One region of the Methyloceanibacter sp. wino2 genome, then DNA from elsewhere that is predicted to be linked to it. Evidence: riboswitches for the same ligand, from Rfam matches in the RefSeq annotation. Region 1 holds a riboswitch; the other holds the start of a gene.

Region 1 (7,755 bases):
CAAGGCCTGCGGCAGCGGACGGGCTCTGGGTGCGTCCGGGTTGGTCGTATCGAGCACGACGAGATCGGGACTGGCGCCGAGTGCGCGCGCGGCGGCTGCAAATCCGCCGACATGGGCGACGTCTTCGGCGCCTTCGAGGATGTCCCGCGTCGGGTCGTCGCTCACATGCACAAGGAGGTCGGCTGCCGCCACTCGGTCGGCGAAGGCGCCGCGCCGGGCGGTGCCCATGCCCTCGGCGCCGCCATAGACGTGCGATGTGGCGGCGAGGTAGGCCGCGCTCAAGGCGTCGTCCGAGACGCTCTCGGCCCTCTCGGATCCGAGCAAGTCTTCGATTCCCGCGCCATACGCTCCTGGGGCATTGCCGAAGATGCGCGCAGGCGCGGTGTTGCCTTCGCGAGCGGCCGCAGCGGCCAGCGGGTTCTCGTCTGCATCTTCGTCCCGCGCTGCCACGAGTTTGACGGCGGCGTCCAGAAGGGCGATCTGCGCCGGAAAGAGGTCGCGGAACAGGCCGGAGATGCGGAAGGTGACGTCGACACGCGGCCGTCCCATTGCTGCGGGCGGCAAGACCTCGACGCCGGTGACGCGGCCGGTGGCGGGATCCCACACCGGCCGGCAACCCATGAGAGCAAGGCCTTGTGCGATCTCCTCGCCGCCTGTCCGCAAAGTGGAGCTGCCCCAGAGGTCGATCACGAGCGAGCGGGGCATCTCGCCGTGGTCTTGCATATACCCCCGAACGATCTCGCCGGCCGCCCGCGTTCCGAGCTCCATGGCGGTGTGGGTGGGCAGCACGCGCGGATCGGCCGTGTACAGATTGCGCCCGGTCGGCAGCACGTCGCGGCGTCCACGGGCCGGCGCACCGGCAGGTCCCGGCTTCACGCGCTTACCGTCGAGCGCATCGAGCAGCGCGGCGCGCTCCGTCCCCGCGCAAGCGAGCCAGTGGGAATCGTCCGTATGCGCATCGCGCCCGAAGACGTGCAGCCCGTCCTTGACGGCAAGATCCTTCAGATCGCACAGCCAGGTGTCGATCTTGCGCAAGGCCTCCTGCTCGCACTCACCCTGAGCGAGACCCGCCTCGGCGGCGAGGCCCGTCTCTTTCGCCTTGTCCACGATGAGGAGAGCGAGTCGGTCGCGACGCCGCGTGTCGAGCCCGTCGGCAATCGCGTACTCGTCGACGAGTTGCTCCAGCTCGAGCGCCGCGCCGGACATCTCCGTGCCCGTGAGCGGCGGTGGCAGGTGGCCGATGGTCACGGCCGCGACGCGCCGCTTGGCCTGCGCCGCTTCGCCAGGATTGGAGACGATGAAGGGATAGAACACAGGCAAGGCGCCGAGCACCGCTTCGGGGAAGCAGGATGCGGTCAGCGCGACCGCGTGCCCCGGCAGCCACTCCAGCGTGCCGTGCGCGCCGAGATGCAGAACCGCGTTGGCGCCGATCTCGTGCTGCAGCCAGAGCCCGAAGGCGAGCAGTGCATGGCGGGGTGGCAGCACCGGATCGTGATAGTCCGCGCGCCGCTCCGTGGTCTTGCCCCGGTCGGGCGGAAGCGCGGCGACGACATTGCCGAACCGGGCCGCCTTGAAGCGGAAGGCGCCGTCGCGAAAATCGGGATCCTCTTCCGGCGCACCCCAGGCCTCGCGCATGGTCGTGACCACGGATTCCGGCAGCGCTGCGAGAAGGCGCTCGTAGTCTTCGAGGGTCAGGCTCAAGCCGGCAGCCGGGTCGGTCAGGCGGGCCAGAAGGGCGCGGGAGTCCTCCGGAACATTTTCAACCGTGTATCCAGCGTCCCTGAGATCCGATAGGCAGGCCAGCACGCTCGCGGGCACGTCAAGCCCCACCGCATAGGCGGCCCGTCCGCCCGCGCCGGGGTAGTCCGGCAGTACGATCGCCAGCTTGCGGTCCGCGCGCGGCGTTTGCCGGAGGCGGGCGAGCTTGGCGATCTTGTCGGCGACGGCCTCGACGCGATCGGGTTCGGGCTTGCTGACGAAGCCTTCGAAGCCGAGCGCGTCATCTCTGTCGCGCTTGTCCTTGAAGCCGAGCGTGCCGACGAGGACACGCCCGTCGAGCTCCGGCAGCACCACATGCATAGAAAGGTCCGACGGTCCAAGCCCGCGCGGGTTGGAGGCCCAAGCCTCGCGCCGCGTATTGGCGACGATCGCTTGTAGAACCGGCGCGTCGCATCCGTCGAACACACCATCACCGGCGGCAAAGGCTGTCGTCGTCACGATCACCGAAGGGTCGAGCCGTTCGAAGGCGTCCCGCACGAAGGCGATCGCGTCCGGCGCTTTGAGACTGGGGACGAAGAGCGGGATGGGATTGAGGCCGCGTGCTTCCAGTGCGCCGCAGAGTGCATCGATCGGCCCGGTGTCGGCGGCCAGCAACGAGGCGCGATAGAAAAGAATCGGAACAACGGCTCCTCGCTCTGCGCCCAGCGGGCGCAGGGCATCGAGATCGGACACGCCTGCGCCGGGCCGGTAGGCGCCCATGCGCGGGAAGGTCTGCGGGGCCGGCGCCTCGATCGCTGCGCCGCCAAGATGGGCCAGGCGCCGCAACAGCGCGCGCAGGTTCGCAACTCCGCCCTCGCGGAAATAGGCCAGAAGAGTCTGCAGCTCGGCTGCGTCCAGTGTCGACTGCTCGAACAGGCGCGGGTCGTCGCGGTCCTCGCCCGGCAGGATGGCGAGGGCGATGCCGCGCTCGCGGGCGATCGTAGACAACCTGTCGACGCCGTAGCGCCACCAGTCGAGCCCGCCCAACAGCCGAACCACGATCACCTTGGCGTGCTGGGCGACCGTCTCGATCCACAGATCGGTGGACATGGGATGGCGCAGGTCACGCAAATGCGCGAGCCGCACGGACGGCACCTGTTCGCGCTCGTGCGCATACGCGGCCGCAAGCCCCGAGAGGTCGCTGTCCGTAAAAGACAAGACCGCGATATCGCCGGGCGTCTGGCCCAGGTCGATCGGCTCGGCGATGTCGTCGAGCGTCGCGCTGCTTGTCTGCAGGAGGTGCATGCGAGGGTCCTATCGGTTACCCGGCCACGGCTTCGTGCCCGGCCAACGATCTGGCCACCGCCTCGCGGTCGAGGCCTTTCAAGCCGATCACGACGACCTTGCCTTGGCGATCCTCGGCCTGGTCCCAGGGGCGGTCGAAATAGTGGGTCACGCGCGGACCCACGGCCTGGATCAGCAGCCGCATCGGCTTGCCCGTCACGGCGGCGAAGCCCTTCACGCGCAAGATATCATGCGCCTCGGCCAAATCGGCGATGCGCTTGGTGATGTCCGCGGGATCGGTGACCTCTGCGATCGGAACCACGAACGTATCGAAATCGTCGTGGTCGTGGTCCTCTTCGCTGTCGTGATGGGTCATGCGGTTTTCGATGTCGTCTTCCGCGCCGATGCCGAGCCCGAGCAGGGCCGTGGCGTCGACCTTTCCTTCCGACACGGTCACCACACCGATGCCGCGCGGCAGGGCGTCGGTCACCGTCTTCATGGCGCGCTGCAGCCCGTCCGGATCGAGCAGATCGCGCTTGTTGAGGACAATCAGATCGGCACAGGCGATTTGATCCTCGAAGACCTCTTCAATGGGATCGTCATGATCGAGTGCATCGTCGGCGGCGCGCTGCGCAGAGAGCGCTTCGATGTCGGCGGAGACTTGACCGTCGGCCAGCGCCGCGCCGTCCACGACTGCCACGACCCCGTCCACCGTCACGCGGTTCTTGATCGCCGGCCAATGGAAGGCTTGGACCAGGGGCTTGGGCAGCGCGAGACCGGAGGTCTCGATGACGATGTGGTCGACCGGCGGCTCGGCCGCCAGGATCTCGTCGAGCGCGGGCACGAACTCGTCGGCGACCGTGCAGCACAGGCAGCCATTGGCGAGTTCGACGATGTTCTCTTCGCTGCAGTTCTCGTCCCCGCAGCCTTTGAGAATCTCGCCGTCGATACCGACGTCACCGAATTCGTTGACGATCACGGCCAGACGCCGCCCGCCCGTGTTGGCAAGCACGTGGCGGATGAGCGTGGTCTTTCCCGAGCCGAGAAAGCCGGTCACGATCGTGCAGGGAATGCGGGCGACAGAATTCATTCGAAATCCTCCGGAATGGGGCCGAGTACGAGGGGTGGAACACGGGCGACGAGGCCGCCCTTCAGGGCGTCGGGCCTGCCGCGCCAGGGCAGAAGTCCGTCTTCGGACTCCGCGAGAAGCATCGCGCCGTCGATGAGAGCTGCCGCATCGTCCGGGGCGGTCAAGTCGCCGAAGACATAAGTCCAGCTGTCTTTCTTCCGCATCGCGGCACTGAGCGAGCGGCGGCAATTGGCAAGGCATTCGACCTGGCGGACAGTGACACCCGTCCCGCGCGCGGCCTCGGCGGTGGCCTCGGCGAGCAGGAGCCCCGCGCGCGGGCCATCGCCGTCCTCACCTGGCTTGCGGCAGGTCACGCAGACATAGACGGTCGGCCCGTCCGGGACCTTGGCGGCACTGTCCTTGGCGTCTAGGGGAGATGTCACCCTGATAGATCCCTCGGCGATCTCAAGCGAAAGCCACAGCAGACAGGGTGCAAGTCGGCCCAGATTCGGGCCGGACGAAGATCCAACCGTCGCAGAGGCACCCCGCCCGGCGGACGACTAGATCGACGGCAGGTCTCCTGGCTTCGCGGGTCTCTCCCTTCGCCGCCTTCCCGGGGTCTCCCCAGTGGCGATGGCTCGGGCGCCCAAGACCGGTGTTGAAACCGTTCCATGGGCTCACCGCTTACAGTTGCGGGGGCAGCCGCGGATTTGGAGAACCTCCATACCGCGTTCCCTGTTCGCTCGAAACGAGCAACCGTCGATCAGGGACATAAGGGCCCCAGGCGCGTGTTTGTCAATGCGGGCCTTGCCCCGCTCGCCCTTGCCCCGTTCACCCTTGGGTCGCCGTATTGAGAAAGGCACGCAATGCGAGTATAACGCCACCATAAACAACTTATGGAGGATAGCCCCATGCCTACCTACCGGAAGAGGAAGGGGAGCGATACCTGGCACTGGTGCAGGAACTGCTCGCAATGGCCGACAAGCGACTATGACGAGGTCACCACATCCGGCCGGCCGAGGTCGGGAGAGCTTCACAACGAGTGCCGGTCAAAGGAGAGAGACGGCGACTGCCGTCAGTAGCCGAACGATCCCCACACGGCGTCACGAGCTTGGTTGCGGCGCATGCGAACGTCGCTATAGTCGGGGCGCCGATGGTTTCCGCATGAGGCGGATTCAAGAAGGGAATACGGTGAGGGTCTTACCCAATTCCGTGGCTGCCCCCGCAACTGTAAGCGGAGAGCGCCCCTCCTCAGGCCACTGGAGCAACCGCTCCGGGAAGGTGGAGGGGATGCGCAGACCCGCAAAGCCAGGAAACCTGCCGCGGCGCAAACCTTGAACCGCGCCCTCGGGTGGAGGGCGCAAGGGGGATCACATGACCCGTTCTTCTCTCCAGCGCACCGCGTTTCTGGCGCTCGCCGCGCTTGTGCTCACCGCCGCGCCGGCCTCTGCGCATCACGCGATGGGCGGCGTCTTGCCGTCGACCTTCGCACAAGGGTTCCTTTCCGGTCTCGCTCACCCGGTGGTCGGGCTTGATCATCTGGCCTTTCTCATCGCCGTGGGCGTCGCGGTCGGCGTCGGCGGTCTCAATCTCGGCCTGCCGGTTCTCTTCGTCGCGGCATCGGCCGTCGGTGTCGGCATCCATGTCGGCGGGTTCCAGATGCCCGGCGCCGAACTGATCGTGGCTCTGTCCGTGGTGATTGCAGGCGTTGTGCTTGCCGGTGGCCGCGCCCTTCCGCTGGCCGCCTGGGCGGTGCTGTTCGGCATTGCCGGCCTAGCTCATGGCTATGCCTATGGCGAGTCGATCTTCGGGGCGGAGTCCACGCCGCTTGTGGCCTATCTGCTCGGTCTCGTGATCATCCAGAGCGCTCTCAGCGTCGGTGTCGCCATGCTCTTCCGCATGCGCTCCCCGTCCGTCTCGGCCATTGCGCCCCGTCTGGCCGGCGCGGTGGTCGTCGGCATCGGTCTTGCGACGCTGCTCGGGCAAATCATCCCCAGCGCATAGCGGTTCAATGACAGGTACCGATCTCGAGGACGAGGGGATCACCTTCGTCCTCGGGGGGGCCCGCTCCGGAAAGAGCCGTTTCGCCGAGAGCTTCGTCACCAGTCTGCCCCGGCCGTGGGTCTATATCGCCACGGCCGAAGCGCATGACGACGAGATGGTGGCGCGCATCGCCGAGCACCGGGCCCAGCGTGAAGCTGGTTGGCAGACTCTGGAAGCGCCGCACGATCTGCACGATGCCATAGGCGCGGCACCCAAAGGAGCTGTCGTCCTGGTGGACTGTTTGACCTTGTGGCTCTCGAATATCATGCACGGCCCTTACGACATCGAGCAGGCGACGACTCGACTGGAGCAGGCTTTGCACGCCCGTGAGAACGCCACCGTGCTCGTCTCGAATGAAGTCGGTCTGGGGCTGGTGCCGGAAACGCCGCTGGGGCGAGCCTTCCGGGACGCGCAAGGGCGCCTCAACCAGCGCATTGCCGCCATCGCCAGCCGCGTCATCTTCGTGGTCGCGGGCCAGCCTCTCGTGGTGAAAGGAAACACATGACCAAGTCGGTCGATGAAAAGGACCTCGAGCGCCATCGCGCCAAGATGGCGAACCGCAAAAAGGCGCAGGATGCCGAGGTGGCCGAGAAGACGGTCGAGAAGGGTCTCCTGATCGTTCACACCGGAACGGGCAAGGGCAAGTCGACGGCGGCTTTCGGTCTTGCCTTGCGTATGGTCGGCCGGGGCAAACGCGTCGGCATCGTGCAGTTCGTCAAGGGCGCGTGGCACACGGCGGAGCGCGATGCGCTTGAGAAGTTCGGGGACCAGGTCGCCTGGTATTCCATGGGCGAAGGTTTCACCTGGGAGACCCAGGATCTGGAACGCGACATCGCCGCGGCGGAGCGTGCTTGGGCCAAGGCGGTCGAGCTGATGGACGACCCCAGCTTCAGCCTCGTCATTCTCGACGAGTTGAACATCGCCCTGCGCTACGACTATCTGCCGTTCGACGAAGTCGTGGCCACGCTGAAGGCGCGGCGCCCGGACCTCCATGTGATCGTGACGGGGCGCAACGCCAAGCCAGCGCTGATCGAAGCCGCGGACCTCGTTACCGACATGACGCTCGTGAAGCACCATTTCGCCGCCGGGGTGAAGGCGCAAGCCGGCATCGAATTCTAGCGATGACCGCCCGCGCGCTCATGTTTCAGGGCACGGGCTCCGATGTGGGCAAGTCCCTGATCGTGGCCGGGCTAGCGCGCGCACTCGTGTCCCGCGGGTTTAAGGTCTTGCCCTTCAAGCCGCAAAACATGTCGAACAATGCGGCCGTCACCCTCGATGGGGGTGAGATCGGGCGGGCACAGGCGCTGCAAGCGCGCGCGGCCCGCGAGACCCCAAGCGTTCACATGAACCCGGTGCTGCTCAAGCCACAAAGCGAGGTCGGCGCGCAGATCATCGTGCGCGGCCAGGTTTACGGAAAGGCCAAGGCTGCGGACTACCAGGCGCTCAAGCCCGAGCTCATGGACGCGGTGCAGGATAGCTTCGCCCTTCTCAAGGACGAGGCGGACATCGTGCTGGTGGAAGGGGCGGGCAGCGCGTCGGAAGTCAATCTCCGCGCAAACGACATCGCCAATATGGGTTTTGCACGTGAGGCTGACGTGCCGGTCGTTCTTATCGGCGATATCGACCGCGGCGGCGTCATCGCCAGCCTCGTGGGCACCAAG
Region 2 (7,755 bases), 290 kb from region 1:
CGGCCACGTGCTCCGCACCGGCGAAGGCTTCGCCGTTCGGGCGCCGCTTGGAGAACGGGTGCCCCGGCCGCGCCAGGGTTGCGAGTTCGTCGTCGAAAAGCTTGGCGGCGCGTACGTCCGGCGCCTGGGCGCTCTCGCCCATGATGTCGATGACGAAGTGGCAGCGCGCGTTGCGCAACTCGTCGATAATCGACTCCATATTGGACGACGTCCAATCGACCCGGACGCTCGGCGCGCCCTCCTGCAACCGCTTGCGCAGTGGCTCGATGAGGATCAATTCGCCGGCCTCGCTGGAGGCTGCGGCAAACGCGCGCATCGTCAGCGACGGGTCGAACGGCTTGTTGGGACGAAGCAGGCTCTCCATGCCCGCGAGGATCACGTGGACCGTCGGCGCTAGTTCCTGAGCCCGGGCGGTTGGAACAAGCCTCTGCCCGGCGCGCACGAAAAGCTCATCGTCAAACAATTCCCGCAACTTAGCCAAGGCATGGCTGATGGCGGAGGCGCTGCGCCCGAGCCGTTCGGCGGCACGTGTGACGCTGGCGTCGACCAGCAGTGCATCGAGCGTCACGAGCAGATTGGCGTCGACTTCCTTAAGATGCATATCATTCAACTATTATCATGAAAACTGTTCACTTCATTCATGATAGGGCCCCCGTAGGGTTCTGGCAAGACATTCGGCCGCCCAGCCCGAGTGTCTGAAGTGTTTCAGCCCGAGCCGAAACGCTTCCTCATCTCAGCCTTGCGGCGGCCCACGGTCCCTGGCCGCTGGGCCGTCGCATCTTTCGCCCTTGTCATAGACAAAAGCGATCGAAATTGGTGATTTTAGATAGAAAACGACCGGCGAGTCGTAGCAACTTGAGAGGGAGTTCGATGTTTCGAGGACTAAAGACGATGGTGCCGGCGGCTGTCCTGGCGTTTGGCTGTTACGTCTCGCCCGCGCTGGCCGATAGCCCTAAGGACGTTTTGAAGAATTACGCCGACATCGCGCAGGCCGGATACGAAGATTCGCTTGAGACTGCCAAGACCATGCAGCTCGCGATCGACGAGTTCCTGGAGAGCCCGACGGAGTCGAACCTGCGCGCCGCCCGCGCCGCCTGGATCGCCGCGCGCCCCTCCTACATGCAGACCGAGGCCTACCGTTTCGGCAATCCGATCGTCGATGATTGGGAAGGCAAGGTGAATGCCTGGCCGCTGGACGAAGGTCTGATCGACTACGTCGCCGAGGTCTATGGTGACGAGTCGCCCGAGAACGAACTCTACGTGGCCGACGTGATCAAGAACGTCTCCCTGTCGCTCGGCGGCAAGAAGATCGATACCTCGAAGATCACGAAAGCGCTGCTTGCCGACACGCTGCAGGAAGCGGGCGGTGTCGAGGCGAACGTGGCGACGGGGTATCACGCGGTCGAGTTCCTACTTTGGGGACAAGACCTGAACGGCACGGAGCCCGGCGCCGGCGAGCGTCCCGCGTCCGACTACGATCTGAAGAACTGCTCCAACGGCAATTGCCAACGGCGCGCCGAGTACCTGAGCACCGTCACCCAACTCCTGATCGACGATCTGCAGTGGATGGCCGATCAGTGGAAAGAAGGCGGCGATGCGCGCAAGGCCGTCATGGACGCGGGCGATGAAGGCGGCCTGACCGTCATCATGACCGGTCTCGGCAGCCTGTCTTATGGCGAGCTGGCCGGCGAGCGCATCAAACTCGGCCTGATGGTGCACGACCCGGAAGAGGAGCATGACTGCTTCTCCGACAACACCCATGCCGCACACTTCTTCGACGCGCTCGGCATCCACAATGTCTACACGGGCCGCTATCGCCGCGCCGACGGCTCCGTCGTTTCGGGCCCGAGTGTCTCGGATGTGGTCAAGGCCAAGGATCCGAAAGTAGACGCCGAAGTCATCGCCGCGCTCGATGCCACCATGGACGCGATGAACACGCTCTATCTGCGTGCTCTGACCACCGAGAACTACGACCAGATGATTGGTGAGGGGAACGACGAGGGCAACAAGGTCGTCCAGGACGTGGTCGACGCTCTGCTCGTTCAGACCAAGGCGATCGAGCGGGCCGTGGCAACGCTGGATCTGAAAGCCATCGAGTTCGAGGGATCGGACAGTCTCGATGCGCCCGAGAAGGTGGGAGCTGAATAGACCAAACAGTACGGTCGGCAATAGTTGAAGAGAAATCAGCTACTGCGACGACAATCGACCTTGAGAAAAGATGACTCGGAATGTTGTATTTTACGCATTCCGAGTCGGATCAACGGCGAAAAACAGCCGAAGACGATTAGCAGAATAGAACCTGAAGCCGTTGGGGGGCTGAAAGAATGACAAAAGATCGCAGAGGGTCGGGTGCTCGACCCATTGACAGTATGAGCGCCAGAGGACAGCTTGTGGCTGTTGAAGGTTCCTCGAAGACTCGTTCCGAGAGGATGAAAAGGGAACACGGTGTGTGCCTCTATGGCGCCGAAGCCGTGGCTGCCCCCGCAACTGTGAGCGGTGAGCTCGCTGCCAAATGTGACCACTGGGCAACCGGGAAGGTCGGGCAGAAAGCGATGAACCGTGAGCCAGGAGACCTGCCTTCAACCGTGACAGGGCTGATGGGCGAACGGGGGTGTTCGCACATTGTCGGGATCTTCCGCCGGAATTCTCCGAAAGCGCTGACGCGATTTTTTAGTCACTCGGCTTCGGAGGGAAGAATGTCCGACACACAGAATTCTCCACGCGCGTTGCGCGTTCCTACAGGCTTTCAAATCGGCAAGGGGCTGCGCGCTGCGGCGTTCGGTGCGCTCGCACTCGTCCTTGCACCGGCCGCGGCCAACGCCGCCTGCGAGATCCCGGAAGATCCGTACGATCGGTTTGCCTCAGGGGCCAACGGAAAGCTCGACTTCATCGACGGCGCGAAGGGCGGCATGACCGGGTCGCTGAACAACACGGGCATCGACATCGGCGGCGCCTATGTCGCCGAGCCGTTCTACAATTGGGGCGGCACCGACGAGGGCGGCGAGTATCAAGGTGTGCTCGAGCTCTACGTCAACGCCGACATGAAGAAGCTCGGTCTGTGGGACGGTCTTTGCTTCCACGCCAATGGCTACCAGATCCACGGCAACTCCATCACGGGCTCCAATATCGGGTCCCTGATGCCGGTCACCAGCTTCGAGGCGAACGACGCGACGCGCCTGTTCGAGATCTGGTTCGAGCAGTTCCTGTTCAACGACACGGTGTCGGTCAAGGTCGGTCAGCTCGCGGCGGACGCCGAGTTCTTCTTCGCTGAAGGCGGTGGCTACTTCATCAACGGCACGTGGGGGTGGGCGCCGATCGCGGCCGAAAACAACCCCGGCGGCGGTCCGGCCTACCCGCTGGCCACGCCCGGCGTTCGTGTCGCCGTCACGCCGACGGAGCAAACCAGCCTGATGGTCGGTGTCTACAACGGTAATCCGGCTCCGGACTGCGCCGCGGACGATCCGCAAGTGTGCAACAACGACGGACTGGATTTCGGTCTGCGCGATCGGACGCTCTTGATGGCGGAAGGCGCCTACAGCTATTCGCTGGCGGGCGGTGAACTGCCGGGTTCGATCAAGATCGGTGGTTGGAACCACTTCGGGGACTTCAACCACATCTATACCGATGTAGGCGGCAACCCCATCGCGATCTCCGGCAAGGACGGCAAGCCGCTGGACAACGATTACGCTCTCTATGTGATCTTGGATCAGCTTCTGTGGCACGCGCCGGGTACGGAAGAGGGGCAGGGCCTCGGCTTCTTCACCCGCTTCGCCGGAGCGCCGGACGATCGAAACTATGTCGATTTCTACTTCGACGTGGGTGTGACCATGACGGGCATGATCCCGGGCCGTCCGAACGACGCACTGGCCATCGGTTATGCCTATTCGAGCATTTCCGATCAGGCGCAGGCGTTCAATGTTACCAACGGCGATCCGGCCGGCGAGGGCTACGAGGCCTTGATCGAGATCGCTTACACCATGGAGGTCATCGACGGCTGGACGTTGCAGCCGGACTTCCAGTACATCATGAACCCGGATGGCGGCGTAGAAGCCGACAATGCAACGGTCATTGGCGCTCGCAGCACGTTCGCGTTCTAGAAAGGTGGGCGCGTGAACACAGTACGGTTCACGCCTTCTCAGAGTCAGTCGACCCGACAGCACCGTCAAGTCACGCGAAAGCATGGCTTGGCGGTGTCCTTCTTGTTGGGGCCTGCGTACCTCTGCTGGCGGGTCTCGTATTGTACGCGCGCTCCGCCGGCGGAGCGGGCGCGCCCGACGTGCCGGTGCCGGCGATCGATTTCACGAAAGCCGAGCCGGGCGAAGACCGGCCGGGCGGCGGCGCCACATCCCGTGCCGCGACCGACACCGCCAACGCGTTCTCGCAATCATCCGGCAATATGGGGTTCCGCAAGGAACTCGACTTCAAAATCGGGAACAGCATTTTCCGGCGGCATTGGGTTTCGGCGCCCGCCTCGACCGATGCCTCGGACGGCCTGGGGCCGCTCTTCAATGTGCGTGGCTGCCAGGACTGCCACCTCAAGGACGGACGCGGCCATCCTCCGCTCGCCTCGAACACGCCGGGACCGACGGCCTCGCTCCTGTTCCGTCTTTCCGTGCCCCCCAAGACCGATGACGAGAAGGCTCTCCTCGCCTCCGGCAAGGTGACGGTGCTGCCTGAGCCTGTCTACGGCGGGCAATTGCAGGACATGTCGATCCAGGGCCACGACGCCGAGGGCGCCGTCAAAGTGTCCTACGAGGAGAAAGAAGTTTCGCTCGGGGACGGCGAGACAGTCTCGTTGCGCGCGCCGCACTACGAACTGACCGGACTCAACTACGGTCCCATCAGCCCGGACGTGATGGTGGGCCCGCGCATCGCCCCGCCAATGATCGGGCTCGGACTGCTCGAGGCGGTTCCGGAAGAGCAAATCATGGCCAACGCCGACCCGGACGATGCGAACGGGGACGGTATTTCAGGCCGTCCGAACCGGATGTGGTCCAAGCTGCATGACAAGGAGATGCTGGGCCGTTTCGGCTGGAAGGCGAATGTGCCGACCATCGTCGAACAGAACGCCGATGCGTTTTCCGGTGACATCGGCATCTCGACGACGCTGCATCCGAGCGGCGCCGGCGAATGCACCGAGAGGCAGACGTCGTGCATCGACGCGCCGTCGGGCAACTCGCCCAAGTACCAGAACGTGGAAGTGGGCGACGAGCTGTTCGATCTGATGACGTTCTACACGCAGAACCTGGCGGTTCCGCCGCGCCGGAACGTGGATGCGCCCGAGGTGCTGAAGGGCAAAGAGCTTTTCTACAAGGTCGGCTGCGCTCAATGTCACCAGCCCAACTTCACGACCGGCGATATGCCTGAGCAGACCCACCTGTCGAACCAGCTCATCTGGCCGTACACGGACATGCTGCTCCACGACATGGGCGAGGGGCTGGCGGACGATCGGCCGGACGGCAAGGCAACTGGGAGCGAATGGCGTACGCCGCCGCTCTGGGGTATCGGTCTGACCGAGACGGTGAGCGGCCACACCCAGTTCCTTCATGACGGCAGGGCCCGTAATCTCACGGAGGCCATCCTGTGGCACGGCGGCGAGGGCCAAGCGGCCCGCGACCGTTTTGCCTCGCTGGACAAGGAGGATCGGGAACGCCTCCTGGCGTTTTTGAACTCGCTCTAGTCGCGACAACCGGGCCCCACGCCAAGCTGCGCATCAGATGTTAGACATATGCCAATGACCCGTTTCCTCCATTCGGCCCTGTCCCTCGGGATTCTGTTTCTTGCTCTTGGTTCGGCCGGGCCCGCGGCGCGGGCGGAGGCGGATCATGGCGCCGTTGCCGAGGCCGCGCTGACGAAAGTCATACGGCCGGGTTACGAGGCATTCGCGGACGATGCCGCGACCTTGGCGGCCGTGACCGCCATGCTCTGTAGGGATCCCTCCGACAAGGCTTTGGCAGATGCCCGCGCGGCGTTCGTTGCGGCCGTCGAGGGTTGGAGCGCGGTCGAGATCTTTCAGTTCGGACCGGTCAATCACGAGCATCGCTACGAGCGGCTGTTCTTTTGGCCGGACCGGAAGGGCCTCGGCTACCGGCAGGTCCAGCGGGTCCTCTTGGATAAGGACGAGAGTGTCACGAGTGTGGGGACGCTCGCCAAGAAGAGTGTCGCACTGCAGGGCTTGCCGGCCCTCGAAATTCTTCTTTACGGCAAGGGATCCGACGCCCTTGCGAGCCCCGGAGACGATGCGGTGTTTCGCTGCCGCTTCGCCGCGGCAGTGACTGACAATATTGCGCAACTCTCCAAAGACCTTGTCGAGGCGTGGGCGCCCGATGCGCCGTTCACCAAGAGCTTCCTGGAACCCGAGCCCGACGGCGTGCTCTACCGCGCGCCGAAAGACGTCACGCTCGAACTCTTCAAGGCCTTCAGCAGCGGCATCGAACGGGTGCGCGATCAAAAGCTCGGCCGGGTGCTGAGCGAGTCCGCCGAGCGCGCACGCCCGCGCCTCGCAGCGTTCTGGCGGAGCGGGCAGACCTTTCCGAACATGACCGTCAATCTTCAGTTCGTGCAGGCCCTGTTCGTCGAGGGCGGCTTTGCGGGGATCGTTGCCGACCAGTCGCCGGGCGTCGAAGACTCGGTCGTGTTCGACCTCAAGCGCAGTATCGACGTTCTTGGCGCCGAAACCGAGCCGGTAGCCGAGGTGGTCACCGACCCCGAACAGCGCGGTAAGCTCGAGGCCCTGCGCGTCGGTTTGAAGAGCGCGAACACCACCGCATCCGTATTGATTGCCGAGGGTGCGGGGCTCAGCTTCGGTTTCAACGCAGGTGATGGAGACTAGCCATGACGCTCAACCGCCGCACGTTTCTCACGGCGCTGGCCGGATCCTCGCTGGCGCTGACCGTTCCCGCAGAGCTTGCCGCCGCGTCGTTGCCGGAGCGCTTCGCCGCCGCGCGCAAGGACGACCAAGGCAACTATTCTGCGGCGCTGTTCGACCTCGAACGCGGCGACATTCGCGAAGTCCTGCTGCCGGCCCGCGGCCACGATGTCGCGCTGCGTCCGGGCGGCTCGGAATGGGTGGCATTCGCGCGACGCCCCGGCCGTTTCGGCGTCGCCGTCCCCATGGATGCGCGTAAGCCGGTTTGGTTCTCGGCCCGTCCCGGCCGGCACTTCTATGGGCATGGTGTGTTCTCCGCCGACGGCAGGCTGCTGTACACGACCGAGAACGATTACGACGGCGGGCGCGGCGTGATCGGCGTCCGCGACGCGGGAGCCGGCTATCGTCAGATCGGAGAGATTCCGAGCCACGGCATCGGCCCGCACGATCTGGCGCTGCTCTCCGACAAGCGCACGCTGGTCGTGGCCAATGGCGGCATTCAGACCCATCCGGACCGCAGGCGCGAGGAACTGAACCTCGCCGTCATGGAGCCGTCGCTCACCTATGTGGATCTCGAGACGGGGGACCTGCTGGAGCGGCACGGTCACCCCGAGGAACTTCGCCGTCTGTCCATTCGCCATCTGACGGTCGCGGGCGATGATATTGTGGCGTTCGGCTGCCAGTATCGCGGCGATGCCGACGACCTGCCGCCGCTGATGGGATTCCACCGGCGCGGTGAAACGCTGACCGTCATTCCGGCGCCGGAAGAGACTCAACTCACCCTGAAGAACTACATCGGGTCGGTGACGGCCGATTCGGATGGCTCGGTTGTGGCGGCGTCCGCGCCGAAGGGTGGGGTCGTGACCTATTGGGACCCGAAAGCACGA

What was found. Region 1 has a riboswitch for cobalamin ahead of DCY11_RS07405 (HupE/UreJ family protein). Riboswitches for the same ligand answer to the same signal wherever they lie in the genome.
Positions count from the first base shown of each region.
Region 2: another riboswitch for cobalamin. It lies ahead of DCY11_RS06065 (carbohydrate porin); the one in region 1 lies ahead of DCY11_RS07405 (HupE/UreJ family protein).

Region 1 is NZ_CP028960.1:1,589,968-1,597,722, reverse strand. Features, by position in the region: gene cobN (cobaltochelatase subunit CobN) at 1-3,003, opposite strand, end outside; gene cobW (cobalamin biosynthesis protein CobW) at 3,020-4,072, opposite strand; gene DCY11_RS07410 (DUF1636 domain-containing protein) at 4,069-4,494, opposite strand; cobalamin riboswitch at 4,604-4,827, opposite strand; cobalamin riboswitch at 5,189-5,391, shown strand; gene DCY11_RS07405 (HupE/UreJ family protein) at 5,426-6,055, shown strand; gene cobU (bifunctional adenosylcobinamide kinase/adenosylcobinamide-phosphate guanylyltransferase) at 6,063-6,599, shown strand; gene cobO (cob(I)yrinic acid a,c-diamide adenosyltransferase) at 6,596-7,213, shown strand; gene DCY11_RS07390 (cobyric acid synthase) at 7,216-7,755, shown strand, end outside.
Region 2 is NZ_CP028960.1:1,302,918-1,310,672, reverse strand. Features, by position in the region: gene DCY11_RS06075 (LysR substrate-binding domain-containing protein) at 1-601, opposite strand, end outside; gene DCY11_RS06070 (imelysin family protein) at 871-2,148, shown strand; cobalamin riboswitch at 2,385-2,596, shown strand; gene DCY11_RS06065 (carbohydrate porin) at 2,697-4,097, shown strand; gene DCY11_RS06060 (di-heme oxidoredictase family protein) at 4,238-5,680, shown strand; gene DCY11_RS06055 (imelysin family protein) at 5,735-6,832, shown strand; gene DCY11_RS06050 (DUF1513 domain-containing protein) at 6,835-7,755, shown strand, end outside.